DNA from 4 places in the Pseudomonas sp. F-14 TE3482 genome. Region 1 is predicted to be linked to each of the others. Evidence: predicted binding sites of a transcription regulator. Region 1 holds the regulator's gene; each other region holds the start of a gene.

Evidence for each region. Region 1 encodes sigma-54, which starts transcription at its own class of promoters, with help from an activator protein. Its sites were predicted from a motif close to ANTGGCATNNANNTTGCTNT; they were not measured.
Region 2: a site for sigma-54 is predicted at 876-895, ahead of flgB (flagellar basal body rod protein FlgB). Genes of this name have one in related genera too.
Region 3: a site for sigma-54 is predicted at 877-896, ahead of AB7M26_RS25875 (circularly permuted type 2 ATP-grasp protein). Genes of this name have one in related genera too.
Region 4: a site for sigma-54 is predicted at 609-628, ahead of nirB (nitrite reductase large subunit NirB). Genes of this name have one in related genera too.

What each region holds. Positions count from the first base shown of each region.
Region 1 covers NZ_JBRJII010000001.1:220,700-222,901, reverse strand. Annotated here, with positions in the region: gene hpf (ribosome hibernation-promoting factor, HPF/YfiA family) at 1-243, opposite strand, end outside; gene AB7M26_RS01030 (RNA polymerase factor sigma-54) at 323-1,816, opposite strand; gene lptB (LPS export ABC transporter ATP-binding protein) at 2,002-2,202, opposite strand, start outside.
Region 2 covers NZ_JBRJII010000001.1:6,099,386-6,101,587, reverse strand. Annotated here, with positions in the region: gene cheR (protein-glutamate O-methyltransferase CheR) at 1-655, shown strand, start outside; gene flgB (flagellar basal body rod protein FlgB) at 938-1,345, shown strand; gene flgC (flagellar basal body rod protein FlgC) at 1,349-1,792, shown strand; gene flgD (flagellar hook assembly protein FlgD) at 1,808-2,202, shown strand, end outside.
Region 3 covers NZ_JBRJII010000001.1:5,740,436-5,742,637, reverse strand. Annotated here, with positions in the region: gene AB7M26_RS25880 (ribonuclease E inhibitor RraB) at 200-541, shown strand; gene AB7M26_RS25875 (circularly permuted type 2 ATP-grasp protein) at 929-2,202, shown strand, end outside.
Region 4 covers NZ_JBRJII010000001.1:4,515,593-4,517,794, forward strand. Annotated here, with positions in the region: gene nirB (nitrite reductase large subunit NirB) at 839-2,202, shown strand, end outside.

The DNA.
Region 1 (2,202 bases):
CAGCTTGTCGGTCAGCAGGTCGATGGCGGCATACATGTCCGTATGCTCGGCATTGGCGACCACTTCTCCGCCGGGAATATGCAGCGTGGCTTCGATCTTCTGCAGCAGTTTTTCGACGTTCATCGTGACTTGCACATTGGTGATCTTGTCGAAATGCCTCTCTAATCGGTCGAGTTTTTCGCCGATGTAGGTGCGCAGGGGTTCGGTCACTTCCAGTTGGTGTCCACTGATGTTGACTTGCATACAGCTTCTCCTTCGTTGCCAGTGCATAAAGCGGCAGGCAGAAATGCCTGCCACTGGAACGCTGTGGCCAGCCCGGCGGCTACATCAACCGCTTCCGTTCGCTGGAAGGCGCGATCCCCAGGGATTCGCGGTACTTGGCGACGGTGCGACGGGCTACCTGAATGCCTTGTGCCTCCAGTAAACCAGCGATCTTGCTGTCACTCAACGGCTTTTTCTGATTTTCCGCAGCAACCAGTTTTTTGATGATCGCGCGGATCGCCGTGGACGAGCATTCACCGCCTTCAGAGGTACTGACGTGGCTGGAAAAAAAGTATTTCAGTTCATAGATGCCCCGCGGGGTATGCATGAATTTTTGCGTGGTCACCCGTGAAATTGTCGATTCATGCATGCCGACTGCTTCGGCAATGTCATGCAGCACCAACGGCTTCATGGCTTCGTCACCGTATTCGAGAAAGCCGCGTTGATGCTCGACGATCTGGGTGGCGACTTTCATCAGGGTTTCATTGCGGCTTTGCAGGCTCTTGATGAACCAGCGAGCCTCCTGCAGCTGATTACGCATGAAGGTGTTGTCAGCGCTGGTATCGGCACGGCGCACGAAACCGGCATATTGGGCGTTGACCCGCAGGCGTGGCACCGATTCCTGGTTCAGCTCCACCAGCCAGCGCTCGTTGTCCTTGCGCACGATCACGTCGGGAACGACGTATTCGGCTTCGGTGGACTCGATTTGTGAACCGGGGCGTGGGTTGAGGCTCTGGACCAATTCGATGACCTGGCGCAGCTCATCTTCCTTGAGCTTCATGCGGCGCATCAGCTGGCTGTAGTCGCGGCTGCCGAGCAGGTCGATGTAATCGGTGACCAGGCGCTTGGCTTCGGCCAGCCAAGGGGTCTTGGCGGACAACTGGCGCAGTTGCAGCAGCAGGCATTCACCGAGGTTGCGGGCGCCGATGCCAGCGGGTTCGAATTGCTGGATGCGGTGCAGGACGGCTTCGATTTCGTCCAGTTCGATGTCCAGTTCCGGGTCGAACGCTTCGAGGATTTCCTCGAGGGTTTCGTCCAGGTAGCCCTGATTGTTGATGCAGTCGATCAGGGTCACGGCGATCAGGCGATCGGTGTCGGACATCGGTGCCAGGTTCAGTTGCCAGAGCAAATGGCTTTGCAGGCTTTCACCGACCGATGTGCGGGTGGTGAAGTCCCACTCGTCGTCATCGTTGCTCGGCAGGCTGCTGGCGCTGGTCTGGTAGACATCCTCCCAGGCTGTGTCGACGGGCAATTCGTTGGGGATGCGCTCGTTCCAGTCGCCTTCCTCAAGGTTGTCCACCGTCGGGGCGGTTTCCTGGTAGGAGGGTTCCTGAATGTCGGCGTTGGGTTTCTGTTCGGCGCTATCGGCCAAGGGGTCGGCGTTATCGAAGTCGTCGCCTTCTTCCTGGCGTTCGAGCATCGGATTGGACTCCAGAGCCTCCTGGATTTCCTGTTGCAGGTCCAGGGTCGACAATTGGAGCAGGCGGATGGCCTGTTGCAGCTGCGGTGTCATCGTCAGCTGCTGGCCCATTCTCAAGACTAGCGATGGTTTCATGGCAGGGGCTTAACACCTTATTCGCCGGCGCACATGCGCCATCCACTACAGGGCGCCGAAGCGCCAAACATAAGCAAATTATATGCCCGAAACTGAAGTGTTTGCCTAGAGCGCTGTAACAATAAAAAGTTATTGATTTTTTATTGAAGCGAGCGCTCCCTCGGCGACCCGGGCACCTCAGGTGCTTACAGGCGGAACTCGTGGCCCAGATACACTTCCTTGACCAGTTCATTGGCGAGGATGGTGGCGGAGTCACCTTCAGCAATCAGTTGGCCGTCGTTGACGATGTAGGCGGTTTCGCAGATATCCAGGGTCTCACGAACGTTGTGGTCCGTGATCAGCACGCCAATGCCTTTAGCCTTGAGGTGATGGATGATCTGCTTGAT
Region 2 (2,202 bases), 5.9 Mb from region 1:
GCGCAGTGGTTTGCGCGAGATGGTGGTGGATGCCATGACCACCAACGAAACCCTGTGGTTTCGTGACACCTATCCGTTTGAAGTCTTGAAGAACAAGGTCTTGCCTGCAGCGATCAAGGCAAGCCCCGGCCAGCGCCTGCGGATCTGGTCGGCGGCGTGTTCGTCGGGTCAGGAACCGTATTCGCTGTCGATGTCCATCGATGAGTTCGAACGGGTCAACATGGGTCAGTTGAAGATGGGCGTGCAGATCGTTGCCACTGACTTGTCCGGCACCATGCTGACCAACTGCAAGACCGGCGAGTACGACAGCCTGGCCATCGGCCGCGGTCTGTCGCCCGAGCGCCTTCAGCGTTACTTCGACCCGAAAGGGCCGGGACGTTGGGCGATCAAGGCGCCGATCAAGAGTCGGGTGGAATTTCGCTCGTTCAACCTGCTGGACAGCTACGCGAGCCTGGGCAAGTTCGACATCGTGTTCTGCCGCAACGTGCTGATCTACTTCTCCGCCGAGGTGAAGAAAGACATCCTGTTGCGCATCCACAGCACGCTGAAGCCGGGCGGTTATCTGTTCCTTGGTGCGTCCGAGGCGCTGAACGGTTTGCCGGACCATTACCAGATGGTCCAGTGCAGTCCGGGGATCATTTATCAGGCGAAGTGATTCGTTGACGGCATAAAAAAACGGGAGTCCTCAGGGGCTCCCGTTTTTTTGTGCCTGTAATTATCTCTAAAAATCACCACAACCCCTGTGGGAGCGGGTGGTGTTCTTCCGACTGTGGGAAAGCGGCAGAAAAGCGGCAGGCGGCGGAAATCGGTTGCCGCTTTTCTGGCATTGCCGGCTTGCCACCGCGCGCAAAGCCCCGGTTTACGGGATTTTTTGAATTGGCACGGCGCTTGCTATGTCCCTGTTACGAAAAATCAGGTCACCCGAAGGTTTCCCGACATGAGCATCAGCTTCGATAAAGCGCTCGGTATCCATGAACAAGCCCTGGGCTTCCGCGCTCAGCGTGCCGAAGTCCTGGCCAACAACATCGCCAACGCCGACACCCCGAACTACAAGGCTCGGGATCTGGACTTCTCGAAAGTGCTCGCCGAGCAGAACGAGAAAACCAAAAACGGCAAGTTCGCCTTGAACATGACCAACAGCCGTCACATCGAAGCTGAAGGCATGGGCAATGGCGACGAGTCGCTGATGTATCGCACGCCGATGCAACCGTCGATCGACCAGAACACCGTAGACGCCCAACTGGAACAGTCGAACTACGCCGAAAACGCGGTCAACTTCCAGGCCAGCTTCACCCTGCTCAACAGTAAATTCAAAGGGCTGGTATCAGCCCTGCGTGGAGAGTAAGTCATGTCCCTTGCCAGTGTTTTCAACATTGCCGGTAGCGGCATGAGTGCCCAGACCACTCGCTTGAACACCGTCGCCTCGAACATCGCCAACGCCGAGACCGTCTCGTCGAGCATCGACCAGACCTACCGTGCCCGCCACCCGGTATTCGCCACCATGTTCCAGGGCGGCCAGAGCGGCGGCAGCGATTCGCTGTTCCAGAACCAGGACGCTGCCGGTCAAGGCGTGCAAGTGCTGGGCGTGGTCGAAGACCAGAGCAACCTTGAAGCGCGCTACGAGCCGAACCATCCGGCTGCCGATGGCAAGGGCTACGTCTACTACCCGAACGTCAACGTCGTCGAAGAAATGGCCGACATGATTTCCGCGAGCCGTTCGTTCCAGACCAACGCCGAAATGATGAACACCGCCAAAACCATGATGCAGAAGGTCCTGACCCTCGGTCAGTGATAAGGGGCGATTCATATGAGCGTTATCAGCGATGTTCTGGCCAACTCCTCGGTCCAGACCCCGACCAACAAAGACAGCCTGACCTCCGCCGCTACCGGCGGCCAGGAGCTGGGCAAGGACGCGTTCCTGCAACTGTTGGTGACTCAGCTGAAAAACCAGAACCCGCTCGATCCTCAGGATAACAGCGAGTTCGTGGCACAGTTGGCGCAGTTCAGTAGCCTGGAAGGTATCACCACGCTGAACGATACGGTCAGCGGCCTTGCCAGCAGCTACAGCTCCTCGCAAGCTTTGCAGGCTTCTTCGCTGGTGGGGCGCTCCGTCATTGCGCAGACCGACAAAACCATGGTCGACACTTCCAAGAGCCTCAACGGTACCGTCGTGGTGCCCACCTCGGTTTCCGCCGCCACCGT
Region 3 (2,202 bases), 5.5 Mb from region 1:
TTCACAACCAGACCTTGGCAGCAGCTCTATCTTGGGGCTACTCTGCAAGCGAGATCAGCGAATGACTCGCTAAGGTCTGGTCTTGTCAGCTACATGCTTGTTTCCCGTCGGCAACCTCTGTTGCCGTATCGCTCTCACCAATCGGTTGAAAGTGCAGGGAATACGGAAAGTCTATCCATCAGTCTGAGGGGGACGTTTCATGAGCACAGCCTATCAAGAAGACATCAGCAGCAGCGTGTTGCGCCGCATGAAAGAAGGCGGTTTCGACTTTTCACGATTCCATCCCATCGAGTTCTACGCCATTTTCCCGGACGAGGAGCGGGCACGCAGGGCGGCAGGTCATTTTTGTGGTGAATCCTTGAATGCCCAGATCAGCGTGCGCGATGACGGCGCGTGGCATCTGGAACTGAGCAAAGTGATGTACGCCACCTACGACGGGATCGGTGACTTTGAGCAGGACTTTGAGGCGGTGGTCGAGCCTCTGGGCGGTATCATCGAAGGATGGGGCGTCAAGCAGGAGGTACGAGGGCTACTCGCATAACTTTATGAACAGTGACAACACTCAGCAACGGCTGACCTTTGGGTTGGCCGTTTTCGTTTGTGCGGTGTGGTTTTTGATTCATAACGTTTCAAACACGCAAAAAAACCGCCTGAGCAGGCGGCTAAAGGGAAGTTTCGGTCAGGTTTTCCAGCGAATGCGCCGATTATCCGCATCGCCCCCCGGGCAGTGAAATCAACTCTGGCTATGCTGCTGATAGGCGACAGCATTGCTTCGCCATGAAGCGGGGGCAATCTGGTTGGGGCATTTACCGCACAGAATTGGTGCGGTGCGTGTGGCGTCATTATCCAACTGATTGATATCAAAGCGTTTATGCCGATGGCACGGGCCTTGCGAAGGCCTGGATGTCCGGGTGACAAGGAGTACGGCATGATCCGCACCTATTTTGATGAGATGTACGATGCCGGCGGCCAGGTCCGCCCGCATTATCGGGAGTTTGCCCGTTGGCTGGCCGAAACGCCTGACGAGCTTTTGGCACAACGGCGACGCGAGGCCGATCTGTTATTTCATCGTGCCGGGATTACATTCACACTCTATGGTGATGAGCAAGGGACAGAGCGCCTGATTCCCTTCGACACCATTCCCCGCAGTATCCCCGCCAGTGAATGGCGGGTCGTCGAGCGCGGCTGCATTCAGCGGGTCAAGGCATTGAACATGTTCCTTGCCGACCTCTATCACGAGCAGCGCATCATCAAGGCCGGCATCATCCCGGCCGAGCAAGTGCTGGCCAACGAGCAATACCAGTTGGCGATGCAGGGGCTGGATCTGCACCGCGATATCTATTCGCACATTTCCGGCGTCGACCTGGTACGTGATGGCGACGGCACGTACTACGTGCTCGAAGACAATCTTCGTACCCCCAGCGGCGTGAGCTACATGCTCGAAGATCGCAAGATGATGATGCGATTGTTCCCCGAATTGTTCGCAGCCCAGCGCATCGCGCCGATCGACCACTATCCGAACCTGTTGCTCGACACCTTGAAAAGCTCCAGCCCGATCGACAACCCGAGCGTGGTGGTGCTGACGCCGGGTCGCTTCAACAGCGCGTTTTTCGAGCATGCGTTTCTGGCCCGGGAAATGGGTGTCGAACTGGTGGAAGGTGCGGACCTGTTCGTGCGTGATGACAAGGTGTTCATGCGCACCACGGACGGGCCGAAAGCTGTCGACGTGATCTACCGTCGCCTCGACGATGCCTTCCTCGATCCGTTGGCGTTCAACCCGGATTCGATGCTCGGCGTTCCAGGTCTGCTGTCGTCCTACCGTTCCGGCAACGTGGTGCTGGCGAATGCCATCGGCACCGGGGTCGCGGATGACAAGTCGGTGTACCCCTTCGTCACGGACATGATTCGTTTTTATCTGGATGAAGAGCCGATCCTGAAGAACGTGCCGACATGGCAGTGTCGTAATCCCTCTGAGCTGTCCCACGTGCTGGCCAATCTTCCAGAACTGGTGGTCAAGGAAACCCAGGGTTCCGGTGGTTACGGAATGCTGGTGGGGCCGGCAGCGACGGCGGCGGAAATCGAATCTTTCCGCGAGCGGATCAAAGCCAAGCCCCACGCGTACATCGCCCAACCGACGTTGTCTTTATCGACCTGTCCGACCTTTGTCGAAAACGGCATCGCTCCACGCCATATCGACCTGCG
Region 4 (2,202 bases), 4.3 Mb from region 1:
TGCTGCTAAACGAGAGGGAGGCAGCTGTACGCAGGTTAGCAGACCGGGGAAGCTAGCAAAGCCGGCGCGCCCGAAGGCGCCCTGCGCACAACCACCATCAAGTGCAGGCATGGGAATGCCTGACTGACAAGAGCTTGTGCACTTGCTTGTAACCCCGGGCTGCTAAACCCGATCACTGATGGGCAGTGACAGGAATCAAGTTACCGAGCGGCCCCAAGGCGCACAAGCCGGCGGATTCTGGCGTAAGCGTAGGCAACGGCGCAAGGTCTTGTAGCTTTCAGGAAGTAACCTTGATGGCGCTTAAACAGGCTCCTTTAATCGATGTTGAATGATCTGGCGCGCACTTCCTACACGCGGTGAAAACCTCGAAAAAAAACCGCTACATGCACTTTTATAAAGCGCGATGCCATAAAAACGTGCACCCGCCGCGAACGGTGCACCGGGTTTTCTCCTCTGCCAGTGCCCACATCCGCTGTTGCCAACGATCCACGCAACCCCTTCTGAAAGACCGTCCTCCCGCTAGAACACGCCTATCCCACGGGTCGCCAAGCCTATTCGCCGATTGTTCAGCGTGAGGTTTTCAGCGCGAGTGAAGTATCAAGCGGCAGACTGGCACAAAGGCTGCATTGTTCCCCTCAGGTCCATCGAAAACAGATGGGCAGCCCACTCGATCAACGATGATCGAGCGGCCGAGCAGGTCGTGGGCAATATCGGTGGATCCGGCGAAGGCGCCAGGTCGAACACCGCGAAGAACAGGCAAAGACGCCTGAAACCGAGAGGTTTCAGGCGTTTTTTTTTGCTTTTTTTAACCGTGATTGGCTTTGGCTGGGTGCTTACTATGAATTCCAATGTTGCCGCGTTGAACAAACTGCAAACACTGATCGTGATCGGCAATGGCATGGTCGGACATCATTGTGTCGAGCAGCTCATCGAGCGCGGCGCCCTTGACCACTATCGCCTGCATGTCTTCAGCGAAGAGCCGATGCGCGCCTACGACCGGGTGCATCTGTCCGAGTATTTCGGCGGTCGCGATGCCGAGTCGTTGGCCCTGGGCGAAGCCTCTCTGTACCAGACGCCGGGCGTCACTCTGCATTTGGGCTTGCCGGTGCTGGAAATCGACCGTGACCGCCGTCAGGTGATCACCGCACAAGGTTGCGTCTCGTACGACAAACTGGTTCTGGCCACCGGCTCTTATCCGTTTGTGCCGCCTATTGAAGGTGCGGAAGGTGACTCGCGCCTGGTCTATCGCACCCTCGAAGACCTCGACGCGATTCGTGCCGCGGCGGCCAATGCCCGGCGCGGCGTAGTAGTCGGCGGTGGCCTGCTTGGCCTGGAAGCCGCCAACGCCCTGAAAAGCCTGGGCCTGGAAGCGCATGTGGTGGAATTCGCCCCGCGCCTGATGCCGGTGCAGCTGGACGAGCAGGGTGGCCTGGCGCTGAAGGCGCAGATCGAGCGGCTCGGTGTGGGTGTGCACCTGTCCCGTGGCACACAGTCGATCAGTGCCGGCGAGCAGTACCGCTACCGGATGAACTTTGCCAATGACGAATTTCTTGAAGCCGACCTGATCGTGTTCTCCGCCGGCATCCGCGCGCAAGATGCGCTGGCCCGCCAATGTGCGCTGGACATCGGTCCCCGTGGCGGCGTGGTGATTGACGATCAGTGCCTGACCAGCGATCCGAACATCTACGCCATCGGCGAGTGTGCGGCCTGGAATGGCAGCCTCTTCGGTCTGGTCGCTCCCGGTTATCAAATGGCCCGTGGCGTCGCATCGCTGCTGTGCAATCAAGTGGCGGAGCCGTTCCAGGGCGCGGACATGTCGACCAAGCTCAAACTGCTCGGCGTTGACGTCGGCTCCATCGGCGATGCTCACGCCCAGACGCCGGGTGCGCGCAGTTATCAGTTCATCGATGAAGCGACGGCCAGCTACCGTCGCCTGGTGGTGGATGCTGACAGCAAACGCGTGCTCGGCGCGGTGTTGGTCGGCGACAACAGCTATTACGACACCCTGCTGCAATACATGCAGAACGGCATTGCCTTGCCGTCGGAACCGGCCAGCCTGATTCTGCCGTCGTCTACCGGCGCGCCAACCTTGGGCCCGGGCGCGCTGCCTGAGGCGGCGACGGTATGTTCGTGCCATAACGTCACCAAGGGCTCGATCTGCTCGGCCATCGACGGTGGCTGCACCGACCTCGGCCTGCTCAA